DNA from 2 places in the Bacillus sp. WC2503 genome. Region 1 is predicted to be linked to the other one. Evidence: riboswitches for the same ligand, from Rfam matches in the RefSeq annotation. Region 1 holds a riboswitch; the other holds the start of a gene.
The links. A riboswitch is a leader RNA that binds a small molecule or an ion and turns the genes downstream of it on or off. The one in region 1 is predicted to bind S-adenosylmethionine.
Positions count from the first base shown of each region.

Region 2: another riboswitch for S-adenosylmethionine. It lies ahead of ACUN26_RS25715 (methionine ABC transporter ATP-binding protein); the one in region 1 lies ahead of ACUN26_RS24900 (MetQ/NlpA family ABC transporter substrate-binding protein).

Region 1 covers NZ_JBQYMD010000001.1:4,803,512-4,811,466, reverse strand. The annotation lists gene ACUN26_RS24920 (MFS transporter) at 1-417, opposite strand, end outside; gene ACUN26_RS24915 (FAD-binding oxidoreductase) at 414-1,850, opposite strand; gene ACUN26_RS24910 (DUF6612 family protein) at 1,961-2,725, opposite strand; gene ACUN26_RS24905 (NAD(P)-dependent alcohol dehydrogenase) at 2,871-3,779, shown strand; SAM riboswitch class I at 3,860-3,974, shown strand; gene ACUN26_RS24900 (MetQ/NlpA family ABC transporter substrate-binding protein) at 4,059-4,871, shown strand; gene ACUN26_RS24895 (methionine ABC transporter ATP-binding protein) at 4,884-5,924, shown strand; gene ACUN26_RS24890 (methionine ABC transporter permease) at 5,899-6,567, shown strand; gene ACUN26_RS24885 (SDR family oxidoreductase) at 6,604-7,380, opposite strand; gene ACUN26_RS24880 (DoxX family membrane protein) at 7,768-7,955, shown strand, end outside.
Region 2 covers NZ_JBQYMD010000001.1:4,968,228-4,976,182, forward strand. The annotation lists gene pruA (L-glutamate gamma-semialdehyde dehydrogenase) at 1-180, shown strand, start outside; gene ACUN26_RS25710 (cysteine hydrolase family protein) at 430-993, opposite strand; SAM riboswitch class I at 1,235-1,339, shown strand; gene ACUN26_RS25715 (methionine ABC transporter ATP-binding protein) at 1,464-2,483, shown strand; gene ACUN26_RS25720 (methionine ABC transporter permease) at 2,473-3,138, shown strand; gene ACUN26_RS25725 (MetQ/NlpA family ABC transporter substrate-binding protein) at 3,160-4,014, shown strand; gene ACUN26_RS25730 (HXXEE domain-containing protein) at 4,186-4,653, opposite strand; gene ACUN26_RS25735 (DUF3926 domain-containing protein) at 4,711-4,902, opposite strand; partial or broken gene ACUN26_RS25740 (ArsA family ATPase) at 4,895-6,075, opposite strand; gene ACUN26_RS25745 (MarR family winged helix-turn-helix transcriptional regulator) at 6,303-6,785, opposite strand; gene ACUN26_RS25750 (YiaA/YiaB family inner membrane protein) at 7,016-7,252, shown strand; gene gatC (Asp-tRNA(Asn)/Glu-tRNA(Gln) amidotransferase subunit GatC) at 7,394-7,684, shown strand; gene gatA (Asp-tRNA(Asn)/Glu-tRNA(Gln) amidotransferase subunit GatA) at 7,700-7,955, shown strand, end outside.

The DNA of each region.
Region 1 (7,955 bases):
TGCGCCTCCAATTGATGTCCACACATGGTATTTTCCAATCTCATAACCAGCCTTTTCCTGCACAACCTTTCGTGCTAACGACGTTTTCTCAGTATTACGCTGCACAGCACCTAAAACTCCCATTACAACTTGAAGAATATACACATGCCAGACTTCCGTTGCAATTGGAAAACAAAGCATTAATATCGCCATGGACCAAGCGTATATTATTAATAATTTTTGATCACCTACTCTATCAGACGCCTTCCCTACTAACGGATATACAAGTGCTGAAGTTAATGCAAATAAGCCATAAGCCCACCCAAACTGTGAGAAGCTATTTCCAACATTCCGAAGCAATAGAATGTAAAAAGGAAATACCATACTTCCTGCCATCATAATGATGCTTTGTGAGGCTACAAATCTTCTATATGTCATTTCGTATACTCCCTATAAAATAAATTCACAAATCTCTCTTCTGGATCCACTTCCTTCTTCTTCTGAAGAAATTCTTCTATACGAGGATATGCTTTCTTTAGCTGTTCTTTCGTTGGATAAGAATAATACGGTAAATAATAACTACCGTTATGTTTTAAAGTAACATCAATCATCTTCCGAATGACATCCTCTGTTTTCTTCACCTCACTCTCGGAGCGTCCTTGGTTAATTAAAAGCACCAGTGCAAACATATCATCTTTTGCATAGGATAAAACTGCATTTTCATTCTTTTCCACGTAACGAATCGTAATATTGAGCAAGTTCAGTTCTTCTTCACTTAATACGGCACGTAAATCATCTATATATTCCGTGAAGGAATCTATAGGCACAAAGTATTCTTGTAGCACTTCTGTAAGGTTCGGATTTTCATATTCCATAAAAGCACTATCTGATCTCATAACATTATTCCGCGTCTCAAACTGTCCATCTGTACGTTCAAAATAACTTCTTTGTATATCCCAAAATGTATTCTTTCCCCAATCACTATAACGTGATAATCCAAGCAAAAATTTCGGTGCAGCTATAATATTTTCTTCTTTTAATTCACTGTACTCTTCTCTCATATTTTGATTTTGTGCCAATGCATAATCCGTCACATACATCTCTTTTAAAAATGAATTTGGAGCAACAGAAATACGTGCTAAGTGCATACGAACATTTTCTTCTTTTTTCACTTTCTCTTTGAAGTAAGACGTGTATTCTTTATAGTCTATCATTCTCGTATGCATTTCATATAATTCATCATCAGTTAGCTTTAATGTCACATCTAAAATGACACCAAATAACCCGTAACCACCGATGACATATGGAAATAACTCTGCATTTTCTTCTCTACTTATATTACGTACCGTGCCATCTGCCATTAACAATCTAAATGACTCTACTGTATCAATCAATGCTTCATGACGAATATCACGCCCATGTACATTTACACTTAATGAACCACCAACAGTAAAAATGTTTTGAGATTGCATCACTTGAACTGCAAGACCGTATGGATTAATTTTCTTCTGGATATCATTCCACGTGACACCACTTTGAACTGTAATCCGCTTCTTCTCTGGATCGAATGCTAATATTTTATTATACTCTTTCATATCAAGCATCGTACCGTTCGGATAGTACGTCTGTCCGCCTTGGCTATGTTGCATACCTGCAATAGAAATCTTCTCTCTAGAAACATTTGCATCTTGCACGACCTGTTTTAATGAACTTTCATCCTCAGCATGTTCAACACGTTTAATTTTCGTTGGAAGTAACTTTCCTACATCGCTCATAATGGGATGAATTAGTTGCTCTTTATATGTATTTACAGATGTTGCAAGCAACACTGTATAAGCTACAATGACCACCATCATCTTTCTTTTTTTCAAATGACACTCTCCTCTTCTACATCTTTTCCTCTTCATATTGTACCTATTTTCCTATGAAGAAAGTATACAAAAAAGAGGGTCCTTATTTTAGGTCCCCCTCATCAAAACTGTTACTTTGCTGCTGGCAATTTTATTGGGTCAAACTTTTCGTACGACGTATATTTTGCGTTCGTAATAATGTGTGCTTTATCCTTGCCATTACTACTCATAATCATGTCTATCTTTGCTGATTCATATTTAAAATCTTTTGTAATGATATATTCTGCATCCACTTCTTCTATCTTCGCATTTTGTGCTTGTAACATTTTCTTCTGCGTTTCATCCATGCTAGTTAACATACTTTCTGTTTCTTGCCCTTTTAATGTAAATTTCAGTTTATATTTATCTCCGCTTTTCTCCATCTTCATTTTATCTAAAACTACTTCCGGTACTTCTAACTTATCTATAATATCTTGAGTCGCTTTCATTCCACCAGCGTTTAATTGCTCCTCTGGTACGGTTATAACTTCTCCTGTATTAGGGTTTTTTACCTCACCAGCAACTTTACCATCCACAGTATACACTACAACATCTGTACCGGAAATATTCATTTCAGAACGAGAATTCTTTGTCTTTGGCTCTAATTGCATCTTAGCCTTTAATATGTCCATCTCTGTTCCCTCAGCTTTTACGCCTACACCATATGTCATCGTTACATGCTCTTCATTTTTAAAAGCTTCGTTCGTTTTCTTGAAAACATCCTTCGCTGCTAATTCCTTTTCTTTTTGAACTGATTCTTTTTTCGGCTCATCCGTCTTTGCTGTTTTCTCATTACTACACCCTACCCCTAGACTGATTGCAAGTACTAAACTTGAAACAAAAATAATTTTTTTCATAATGTCGCCCCCTTTCCCAAAATAATATCACCTCTTTTCCTATGAAATCTATATAATTTTTAATCTATATTCTCTATATAGAGACATGTTTAATGAAGATCTTAAATATGATGTAAATAATAACAACTCATTTCAGGAGGTTATTATGAAGGCGATTATTTGTACACAATATGGACCACCAAACGTTCTCCAGCTTCAAAATGTAGAAAAACCTAAACCTAAAAAGAACGAAGTATTAGTTAAAATTCGCGCAACAAGTGTATCGACTGGAGATTGTAGAATACGTGGCTTTAATAGTCCCCTCTTATTTTGGGTTCCTATGCGGATCATATTAGGTTTTAGAAAACCGAGAAAACCTATACTCGGCGTAGAGTTATCCGGTGAAATCGAAGAAATTGGAACAGATGTAACTCAATTTAAAAAAGGAGACCCAGTTTTTGCATTAACAGAACTAAACCTTGGTGGTTATGCCGAATACACATGCGTGCATGAAAGTGGATTAATAGCATTAAAACCTACCAATGTGACATATGAAGAAGCTGCCGTTATTCCTTTTGGCGGAACTTCAGCATTGCATTTTCTGAGGAAGGGCCGTATAAAAAAAGGGCAACAAGTGCTCATATACGGCGCCTCTGGATCAGTAGGAACAGCTGCTGTACAACTTGCTAAATATTTCGGCGCGACCGTTACAGCTGTTTGTAGTAATTCAAATTTTGAACTAGTGCAATCTTTAGGGACTGATAAAGTAATTGATTATATGAAAGAAGATTTTACTAAACAGGGCGAGAACTACGATATTATATTTGATGCAGTTGGAAAATATAAAAAGTCTCTTTGTACAGACGCATTAATGCCTAATGGAAAATATGTATCTGTTAACGGAATGATGGCAAAGGTCAGTAAAGAAGATATGAACCTACTAAAACAACTAGTTGAAACAGAAAAGCTAAAACCTGTTATTGATAGAACTTACCGATTAGAAGAAGTTGCAGAAGCCCATACGTATGTAGAAATGGGCCATAAGAAAGGAAACGTTTCGATTACCTTAAAATAAAATATATTCAGAAAATAAAGTTGACAATTCCTTTTGTTAGATTTACTATTAGTACCATATTTAAAAACTACATATACATACTCTTATCAAGAGTGGCGGAGGGACTGGCCCGATGATGCCCGGCAACCGAGCTTATAACGTATAAGCTAAGGTGCTAATTCCTGCAAAACGAGTTTTCGTTTTGGAAGATAAGAGAGGAACCTATTTCGTCTATTCGGCACCTCTCTTATTTTGAGAGGTGCTTTTTATTTTGGAACGTATATTAAGGGGGAATTATAGATGAAGAAAGTATTATTGAGCATTGTAAGCGGAGCAGTACTATTATTAGGCGCATGTGGCGCAAATTCAGATAAAGATGTAAAAATATTAGACGAGAAAAAGATTACTGTCGGTGTAACAGGTGGACCACATGAACAAATTTTTGAGAAGATTAAAGAAGTTGCGGCAAAAGACGGTCTCGACATTGATATAAAAATATTTAATGATTACGTAGCACCAAACGTTTCGTTAGATGAAAAAAGTCTTGATGTAAATAGCTATCAAACGAAATCATATTTAGATGTATTTAAAGCCGAACGCAATATGAAATTAACTGAAGTATTTTCAACAGTAACATTCCCAATGGGCGTATATTCTAAAAGCTTAAAAGATGTAAAAGAATTAAAAGAGGGCGATGCAATCGCTGTACCAAATGACCCAACGAATGAACTTCGAGCTTTAAAATTATTTGAAAAAGCAGGGGTTTTAAAAGTTGATCCAAAGGCTACAGAAAAAGCGACTGCAAAGGATGTAATTGAAAACCCGAAAAATTTAAAGATTGTTGAATTAGAAGCTTCTCAATTACCAACGCAATTAAGTGAAGTGAAAGCAGCTGCAATTAACACAAACTTTGCATTAGGTGCAAAACTAAATCCAGCGAAAGATTCCATTTTCCGCGAAGGAAAAGATTCACCATACGTGAACTGGGTCGTTGTTCGTACTGAAAATAAAGATGATGCTGTTGTAAGTAAATTAAAGAAAGCTTATCAATCTAAAGAAGTAAAAGAATTTATCGAGAAAAAATTTGATGGTTCAGTTTTACCATCTTGGTAGGAGCTGACGATAATGATTGAATTAAAAAACGTCTCCAAAGTATTTACAACAAAAAAAGGGACTGTTGAGGCTCTTAAGTCTACTTCCCTTAAAGTAGAAAAAGGCGAGGTATTTGGAATCATTGGGTATAGCGGCGCTGGTAAAAGCACATTAATTCGCTGTGTAAATTTATTAGAAAAACCAACGACAGGAAACATCATCGTAAACAACCAAGACTTAACCACTTTATCAACAAAAGAACTAGCAAAAGCGAGGCAAAAAATCGGAATGATTTTTCAAGGATTCAATTTACTTAAAACTGTTACCGTTTATGAAAATATCGCATTGCCGTTACGCCTTGCTGGCATTCCAAAAGCGGAAATTGAAAAAAGAGTAGAAAAATATTTACGCATCGTGGATCTTTTTAACCGTAAAGATGCTTATCCAAGCGAACTTTCTGGCGGCCAGAAACAACGTGTTGCCATCGCTCGTTCACTATCACATGAACCAGAGGTTTTATTAAGTGATGAAGCAACGAGCGCATTAGATCCAGAAACAACTGATTCTATTCTTGATTTATTACTAAAAATTAATGAAGAAATTGGCATCACGATTTTACTCATTACACATGAAATGAATGTCATCCAGCGTATTTGTGACCAGGTTGCCGTTATGGAGCATGGATCTGTAGTCGAAAGTGGGACTGCGAAAGACATTTTTACAAATCCACAACATGTAACAACGAAGAAGTTTGTAAATAGCGCATTTGCAGCTAAAATTCCAGAAGAAGTACAAAAAGAACTACAAACTACTGGTGAAATTGTAACACTTTCTTTTATAGGAAGTTCTTCAGGAGAACCAGCACTAGCTTTCGCCACAAAACGTTTCCAAGTATATCCAAATATTTTATCCGGTAATATTACGCAGCTAAAACATGAGGCATATGGGAAACTTGTCGTTCATATGCAAGGTGAAAAAAATGAAGTAAACCGTGCTTTAGCATTCTTACAAGAGAGAGGTATCATCGTAGAGGGAGGGAAAACAGACTATGGAAAACAAGTCCTTTTTGGATGAATGGGGTGAAGTCATATGGGAAGCAACAATTCAAACATTTCAAATGACATCTATTTCATTACTTATCTCTATCCTTATCGCATTACCGCTCGGCGTTACACTTGTTTTGACGAGACCCGGTGGACAGCGAGAAAATAAACTTATCTATCCTATTCTTAATACAGTTATTAATGTCATTCGCTCTCTTCCATTTATCATTCTATTATTCTTCATTTTACCTTTTACGAAGTTCCTAATGGGAACATCCATTGGCGTGCAAGGTGTTATCGTACCACTTGTCGTCTTCACAGCTCCTTATATTGCACGCTTAATGGAGACAGCTTTACTAGAAGTGGATCGTGGTGTTATTGAAGCTTACCAAGCAATGGGAGTCTCTACTATAAAAATCATTTGGCACGTCATGGTTAAAGAAGCACGCCCATCTCTTGTGCTCGGATTAACGATCGCAACAATCGGCTTAATTGGCGCAACAGCGATGGCTGGTCTTGTAGGGGCTGGCGGGCTAGGGGACTTGGCATATCGCTTCGGACATTTACGCTATGAACCTGAAGTAATGTATGCAACCGTCTTTATTTTAATTATCCTCGTTCAAGGATTACAATCTTTAGGGAATGGTGTTGCACGAAGATTGAAGAAAGATTAGAAAGAAGGCATCTCACCGAAAGGAGATGCCTTCTTTTTACCTTTTAAATCCACCTTCCGAATGAATCACTTGTCCCGTAATCCACTCTGCTTCTTCACTTACTAAAAACTTTATGAGTCTAGCTGCATCCTTTGGCTCACCAATTCTGCCCAGAGGAAACATCGGCTTTAATCCTTGCTTTATCTCTTCAGTCATCCATCCTGTACTAGTTGGATCTGGGTTAATTGCATTCACTGTTATTCCTAAATGGGCTACTTCTGCTGACAACGTACTGGTAAGAGCATCAATAGCTCCTTTCGTTGTTGCATACGCCAGTTCTCCTGCCATAGGCCCTTGAAATTGCCCCGAAGTCATATTCACAATTCTACCACCAAATTTCTTATCAAATCCTCGGGCAAATTGACTACTTAACAATGTAGTCGCACGAACATTTACCATGTAATGCTTATCCAGCTCTTCAGCAGACAAATTAGAGAAATCATTATTCGTAGAATATGCTGCATTATTAATTAATATATGAGGGTAGCCTAGTTGTTCAGTAACCCTATTTATAAGCTCTTTCGGTGCATCATTTTGAGTTAAATCTAACTCCATGCTCGATACTTTAACACCTTTTTGTATTAGCTCTTCTTTTAATTGTATTTGTTCATTTTGCTCAACGCCCCAAGGCATCTCTTTATCGTAAGCTGTCCAATACGTAAAAAATATATCGTATCCAGCCTCTGCTAACTCTGTGCAAATAGCTGCTCCTATACCGTCTAGACGACTTACACCTGTAACAACTGCTACTTTATTTTTTAATTGATTCATCATATACTCCTCCAATTTTAAAGGACGCATATTTTATATGAGAGATATAAATTTCCCCACAAAAAAGATAGATACATAATAGGCCTATCCTTACCGAAGGAATGACTACGCCAAATATGCAGTCCTTGAATGATTTACAGATAGCTAAATAAACCCTCACTTATGAGAGAAAAATAATCTATCCAATTGCTAATCATTACAAGTTCATCCACATATCTAGTCTTTGCCTCCTTTTGATATATCTCTATTATTAGTCTATCAAAAAAGATGAAATGTTACAAAAAATAAAACAATTACTCACAACATATATTCGTTCACATTTCCTCCATTGTGAATTTATTCACAATGAATATATAATAAACATGTAAATACAATATTGGAGGGATTTCAATGGTTATCAATTTTTTAAGAACTGATAAACGTGCTACTTTCATATTATTACTTTTACGTCTTTACATAGGATATTCTTGGATTACTGCTGGAATAGGGAAAGTTTTAGGACAATCTTTTGATGCCAGCGGTTTCCTCAAAGGCGCCATCGCCCAAGCATCAGGCGATCACCCCGCAGTACAAGGCTG
Region 2 (7,955 bases), 160 kb from region 1:
GAAAAAGCACGTGAAGACTTCCACGTAGGTAACTTATACTTCAACCGTGGATGTACTGGTGCAATCGTAGGTTACCAACCATTCGGTGGCTTTAACATGTCTGGTACAGACTCTAAAGCTGGTGGCCCAGATTACTTAGCACTTCACATGCAAGCAAAAACTACTTCTGAAACTTTATAAGAAATAGTAGAGGAGCTTTTCACAGAATGTGAAGAGCTCCTTTTAAATTAGAATCCCATATATTACTATTATTCGAAGAGGACGAGCTAAACCCTATTAATAGCGGGATAAACATGTAAATAGAAATAAAGTGACGGGAAAAGTTGATTTATTAGTCACATTTTTTAGTATTCATTTTAAGAATTTCCTGTATAATACAATTTGAAAGAAAATCTATGGTTTGACAAGAAACACTCTTTTCGGTTTTGCTCACTGAATGGAGTGTTTTTTTGTAACCAAAAATTCCTCTGTACTCATTGCATTTGCATATACTCCATTTAAACTGGCCAAAATTGTATTGTGAATATAAACAGCTGGTATAGTAGCATTCTTAAAAGAAAGATCTTTTGTAGCACAAGCATCGTGTATAACGGTACAATGAAAGCCGAAATCAAAAGCAGCTCTTACGGTAGCATCAATACACATATGAGTCATCATCCCGCATATGACGATGTGTTCAATGTCTAAACGTTGTAATTGTTCTAAAAGATTAGTTTCTCGGAAGCTATTTGGATAATGTTTGAGTATAACAGTTTCTTCTCTAAGCGGACGGACATTCTCGTGAATATGGACACCTTCTGTATTAGGTAGGAAAAAAGTAGCATCATTTTTTATTGCTACATGCTGGATATGAAAAATAGGTCCGCCGTTCATTCTAAAGTGTTTTAGTAGCTCACTGGCATACTCACTTGCTTCTACCGGATTGCGCAATTCCATCTTTCCATTTGGAAAATAATCATTTTGGATATCAACGAGTAATAGAGCTGTTTTCATATATTCACCTTCCTCTGATTTCATATTCAAATAATAGTATTCAATTCATAGAAAAAATAATCCTTTTAAAAAATATGAGGGAGAAGAATTTTACATAACCTTCAAGATTACTATTTTATTATGAATTTTTATTTGAAAATTTTAATAAAGAAATAATTAATATTTTTCTAAAAAATGTATTGACTCTCACTATTCTGAGTTCTATAATGAGAATTAATTAAACGACAATTAAATCGATACATTCTTATCCAGAGAGGTGGAGGGACTGGCCCTACGATACCTCAGCAACGGGTTTTTTAATACCGTGCTAACTCCAGCAAGTCTTTATAGGCTTGGAAGATGAGAAGATGTGAACGAGTACATATAAGTGCTCTCCTTCTTATCTTTTATTACTGATAAGAAGGAGAGCACTTTTTATTTTACCTCGAAAGCTCTACTTCTAGTTTTTACAGCATATAGGAGGGAAGAAAATGATTTCTTTTAATAACGTAAGTAAAGTATATGAATCAGGTGGGCAATCTGTTCATGCTGTGGAGGATGTAACATTATCAGTTGAGAAGGGCGAAATTTTTGGCATTATCGGATTTAGTGGTGCTGGAAAGAGTACGTTATTACGCCTAGTAAACATGTTAGAGAGACCGACTGCAGGAACGATCTCAATAGATGATAAAGATATTACATCCTTATCAACGAAAGAATTACGGAAACTTAGACAAAGAATTGGGATGATTTTTCAAAGTTTTAATTTATTTAATTCAAGAACAGTGTTTGGGAATATTGCTTATCCATTAAAGTTAGCGAAAGTACCAAAGAATGAAATAAAAGAAAGAGTCAATGAACTGCTGAAGTTTGTAGGGCTAGAAGATAAAGCAAACTATTATCCGGAGCAGTTATCAGGCGGACAAAAGCAACGTGTTGGGATTGCTAGGGCACTTGCAACATCACCAGATATACTTATATGTGATGAGGCAACATCAGCCTTAGATCCAGAAACAACGACAGAGATTTTAAACTTATTAAAGAAAGTCAATCGTGAATATAATTTAACAATTCTTCTTATTACACACGAAATGCATGTTGTGAAAGAAATTTGTCACCGTGTAGCTGTAATGGAGAAGGGAAAAGTTATTGAAGAAGGAAAACTGTTTGATGTTTTCACACAACCAAAAACAAAGACAACTCAAAACTTTGTACGTTCTGTTATTAATGACCACTTGCCAGAAAGTGTTCTAGCGAAAATTCAAAATGGTGGTCAGATTTATCGCTTAACTTTTACTGGTGAGGAGACAGGACAGCCGGTACTATCATATATCGCAAAAAACTATAACGTCGATGTAAATGTACTGTACGGAAATATTATTGAACTTCAAAATGTGCTATTTGGAAATCTTCTTGTAGAATTGCAAGGTGAACAGAAGGAAATTCAAAAAGCATTACAACATCTAAGACTGCAAGTGAAGCTGAAGGAGGTAGAAGCTCATGCGAGTTGATTGGAGTATATTTTGGCCTCGCATATTAGATGCGACGGGGGACACCCTCTTAATGGTAATTGTAACCCTTATATTCGCTATAATTCTTGGTATACCTCTAGGTTTACTTTTATATGTAACGAGAAAAGGTAATTTTTTAGAAAATAAATGGGTTTTTTCTATTCTTAACGTCATCATTAATACAATTCGTCCAGTTCCATTCATTATCTTTTTAGTAGCTTTAAGCCCACTAACAAGAAGCGTGATCGGAACGACGATTGGAACAGCGGCAGCAATCTTCCCAATGACGTTAGTGGCATCTATTGGTATTGCTAGAATGGTTGAAACAAATCTTGTCTCAGTTCCGAAAGGAGTAATTGAAGCTGCACAAGCGATGGGCGCTTCACCACTTAGAATTGTTTTTGAAATTCTCGTGCCAGAAGCGTTAGCACCATTGATCTTAGGTGTTACGTTTATGACAGTTGGTTTAATTGAATTTTCTGCAGTTGCTGGGCTTGTCGGTGGTGGTGGTCTTGGTGACTTAGCGATGACATATGGTTATCAACGTTTTGATACATCAGTTATGTTCGTAACGGTCGTTTTACTTATTATTCTCGTACAGATAGCTCAAAATTTAGGAAACTACTTTGCGAAAGTGTTTTTACGCAGATCATAAAAAGGAAGAGGGGAAAAGAAAATGAAGAAAATTTTAGCATTTGCATTATCAGCGATTGTAGGAATTTCAGCACTAAGCGGCTGCTCGGGTGGAGACACAGGTGCAGGAGCAAAAGAGAAAGTAGTTCGCGTCGGTGTAACTGGAACGGATGGAGACGTTTGGGAAATTTTGAAGAAAAAAGCTGAAAAAGAAGGAATTAAAATTAAACTGGTTGAGTTCTCTGATTATACAACGCCAAATAAAGCGTTAGCTGATGGAGATATTGAATTAAACTCATTCCAGCATATTGCTTTCTTAGAGCAATTTAAAAAGGAGCATAAGTTAGATATTACAGCTGTCGGTACAACACAAATTGCACCAATGGGCTTATTCTCTGAAAAATATAAGAAAGCAAATGAAATCCCAGATGGTTCAGAAATTGCTATTCCAAATGATCCAACGAACCAAGCACGTGCATTAAAACTTCTTGATGCAGCGGGGTTATTGAAACTTAAAAAAGATTTTGGTCTATTTGGGGATCCAAGTGGTATCGCTGAAAATCCGAAGAAGTTAAAAATTACACCGGTTATTGCACAGCAAACACCTCGTGTATTAAAAGATGTAGCTGCTTCAGTTATTAATAACGGTGTGGCTGGTCAAGCTGGATTAGATCCAGCGAAGGATCCTATTTTCTTAGAAGATCCAAAGAATGAAAATGCGAAGCCTTATATTAATATTTTCGCAGCTCGTACGAAAGATAAAGACGATCCAACACTGAAAAAAGTAATTGAATTATATCATTCAAAAGAAGTAACAGATGCAGTTAAGAAAGAAACAAAGGATGGTTCAATTTCAGTAGATCTTTCATTTGAGGAGCTTGAAAAAATCGTAAAATAATCATTGGGTTTAATGAACTAATAGAAGGAACCCCTCCGCTGTTAGTTCGTTCAACATATAATCTACTTAACAAACAAAACCCTAATTTTGTACCTTCCAATTTTGTATAACGTAGAATCCAATGTTTGTTAAGTAGAGTGATGGACCGGGAGTTTTCCTGGTCTTTTTTTATTACTGAAAGCAGCTAGCGAATAGTAAGGTAATCCAAATTATAATGGGATAAGAAAGTAAGCTGAAAATGAGTGTAATTACGAATTGCTTTTTATGAATTAATTGTTTTTTGGATGAAAAAAAGAAAATAGAAAAGATAACAATGAAAACTGAGGATATTACGCCAGGATTATAGGAGCGATAAATCAAAAACAAAATAATATGTTGCACTGCGTTAAAGAAAATGGCCCCTTGTATAAAAATAATCCAGTATATAGAAGACAAGAAGTTTAGTTGATATAGAAAGACGATAAGTACGACGAAGATTGTTAATATGGAAATGGCAATGAAAAATTGTTGGCTAGTTATAAGATGAATTGAAAATTGATTAGCAAGATATTGTCGCATTTGGAAAGCTTCTTCAAGGTTATGAATGAAAAATAATAAAGGAATGATCCAAAGCGTAATAGTGGAATGTTTTTTTATCAACTTATATCACTCCAATAAAGTATAGAAAGCCTAAAAAGGCCCTCTATACAGAGATGATTATTCAATTATGATACTTTTTAAATTATCTTCATGATGCTCTCGTTCTTTCGGATAAGCAGCTAGCTCCTCTTGCAAAATACTTAGCATTTGCTTAGCTGATTGCTGGATTGGAGTAGGTAGCTCTTCTAATATACGCATACCGACTCTTACTTTTGTCCGAATTACTTTTCGTAGTAATTCCTCATGCATGCACCACACCTCCAAATCGAATGTTTAGTACATCCTCTTCAAACTTGGCTCCTTGAATAGAAAGGTGTGTTAATGTTTTTGGTAATGTGATGTTACGTTTAACAGAGCCGGCTCGAATAATAAGCTCATCACCTTTTTGATTTAATGAAAGTTCACTTTTGTTTGAGAAGGGGATGGACAGAACGAAAATATATTCATCGCCATCTTTTTTCACATATTGTGTGCGACCATTGAATTTCACTTCAGTAGGAGAGGGATCGGATTTAAATAAAGCATTGCCTACACGCTCTAACATAGGTAAACCAACAACTTCTTGTTCAAACATGGGAGCTTCGTAAATAGGAAGCGGCTGAAAACTATCTTGAATTAATGTTTTATATTTCTTTTGCGTATCTTTCCATGCTTGAAAATAAGGATCGGTGACAGTGTTAGGGATGACACGGTTAATCATGATGGCATCTACGTTATAATCGTATAAATTTAAATAAGTAAAACTACGCTGAGCTTCTTTAATGACCATTTTTTCGGGATTTACAACGATGCGGATACTTGTTATTTCTCGGTTCGATAAAATATCTCTCATTTCTCCAAGCTGTTCAAGTGTATTTGTTAATTCGTCCATAATATCATCGGTTGGAAGGGGGACACCAAGAAGTGGTTGAGCTACAGGACGAACGACTTTTAAAACTTTTCTTTTAATAGGAAATAATTTTTCCATCCACCAGCCGAGCATGTCTGGAAAACTAAGCATTGCTAATGTTTCTCCTGTTGGAGCGCAATCAATGATGATAACGTCGTATGTGTTTTTTTATAATAATCGAGCACGCGAAGTAAGCTAATTAAATCTTCCATACCAGGAAACATCGTTAATTCTTCTGTTGTAATATCATCAGCTGCTTTGGAAGTGAATAACAAGGTAATGTATTTCTGTAACTTTCCCCAGCCTTTTTCCATTTCATAAATCGTATTAATCTCTTGTGCCCACAAGTTTTCGCGAATTTCTAATGGCTCAGAAGATAGCTTTATACCAAATGAATCTCCTAAACTATGAGCAGGATCTGTACTCATTACTAATGTTTTTAATCCTTGTTTTGCGCTTTGAAGTGCTGTTGCTGCTGAAATGCTAGTTTTTCCTACGCCGCCTTTACCTGTATACAAAATAATTCTCATCATTCTATCCCCTTTGTTTCGGTTATCGAATATTACGAACATCGAAGTATTTAAGTGAATAAAAACCCAGTTAGGGCTTTATCCCGCATTAACGGGCAGTAAGACTTCCGTCCAAAAATTCGGCTGGAGCAAAGAAATTAGGTGGGGGGGCAACTGTCCGTAAATGCCCGATTGGTTCAACTAATAATCAGTGAGGGATGAGAAAACCCCTCACTGATTAAAGTTTCACTTTATTCAATCGGAATGTTTTTCATTCTAGGTGTAGAAACCTTTTCTTCTATTTTTTGCTGTGACGTAGCAATGTGATTCATAATTTTTTGGAAGATTTGTAGTAAGAATGCTTTTTCTTCTTCTGACAATGCTTCTGTCACTAGGCTAAAGTAATGGGCTGCATTTTGTTTTACTTCTTGAACGAGCATTACGCCGTTTTCTGTTAAACGAATTAATACAATGCGTCGATCGTTTTCATCACGGTACCGTTCAATATACCCCTTTTTTACAAGGCGATTTACAACACCTGTCGTTGTACTCATCGGTATATCAAGAAGGTCAGCAATTTTTGTCATTGTAATATCTGTATTTCGCTCCATCCAAAGTAAACAAAATACTTCTGTCTTGGAAAGTGTTAAATCAAGGCTTACCCATTCTTCAGGATAGAAAAGTTTCTTGGCGTTATCTAGCAGTAAGTCTAAAAAGTGTTCATATTGCAACAATTAATTCCACTCCCGTATATTTCGAGGTTCGTAATATTTGTTTTTATTTTATGTAGAATAGAAATAAATGTCAATATTTTTAATTTATTTTTCAGATTAGACAGAAAACAATCTTTAAAAGGGCATTTTTTTATGATAGATTAATAAATAGAAAAAGAATTTTACATAAAAATCCATAACGGTAAATATATTTATCTATAATGGATGTGCATCTAACAAGGGGGATAATGATGAGAAGAAGAAATACGCAAGCGTTCACGTTTTTAGCATGGACTTCATTTGTTTGTGCGCTTTCAGGGATGCTAATTGGGATTTACACGTTAGATGAAACGCTTAGTGTAAAAGGGTACTATTTAATTGGAACGTTATTTTTAACGATGTCTTGTTTTGTATTACAAAAAACAATTCGTGATAATGAAGAAGATAACGAGAGATTTCCAAAAAATAAACCGTTAGATAAAGAGTAAATTGTAAAGAAAGGCGTTTGCCTTTCTTTTTTTATGTAAAAATGCCGTAAGTGCCATGTGTTGACTTGCTTGAAGTACTGAAAATTTGGTATCATCAATAGTATTGTAGATTGAACGATATATTATGGAGGTGGCCTAGCCGTGTCAAGAATTTCCGTTGAGAATGTAAAGCACGTAGCACATTTAGCACGTCTTGCAATTACTGATCAAGAAGCAGAAAAATTTCAAAAACAACTAGATGCAATAGTTACATTTGCAGAACAGTTAAATGAATTAGATACAACAGATGTAAAACCAACAACTCATGTATTAACTATGAAAAATGTTATGCGTGAAGATGTGCCAGAAAAAGGTTTACCAGTAGAAGAAGTATTAAAAAATGCACCGGATCACAAAGATAATCAAATCCGTGTTCCAGCAGTATTAGAATAGAGGAGGGGAATTTCGATGTCATTATTTGATCATTCTGTATCAGAGTTACATAAGAAGTTAAACAACAAAGAAATTTCCGTTACGGATTTAGTAGAAGAATCTTACAAACGTATTGCGGATGTTGAAGATAACGTAAAAGCTTTTCTTACATTAGATGAAGAAAATGCACGCGCGAAAGCGAAAGAATTAGATGCTAAGATCGGCGCTGAAGATAATGGTTTATTATTCGGTATGCCAATCGGTGTAAAAGATAACATTGTAACTAACGGTC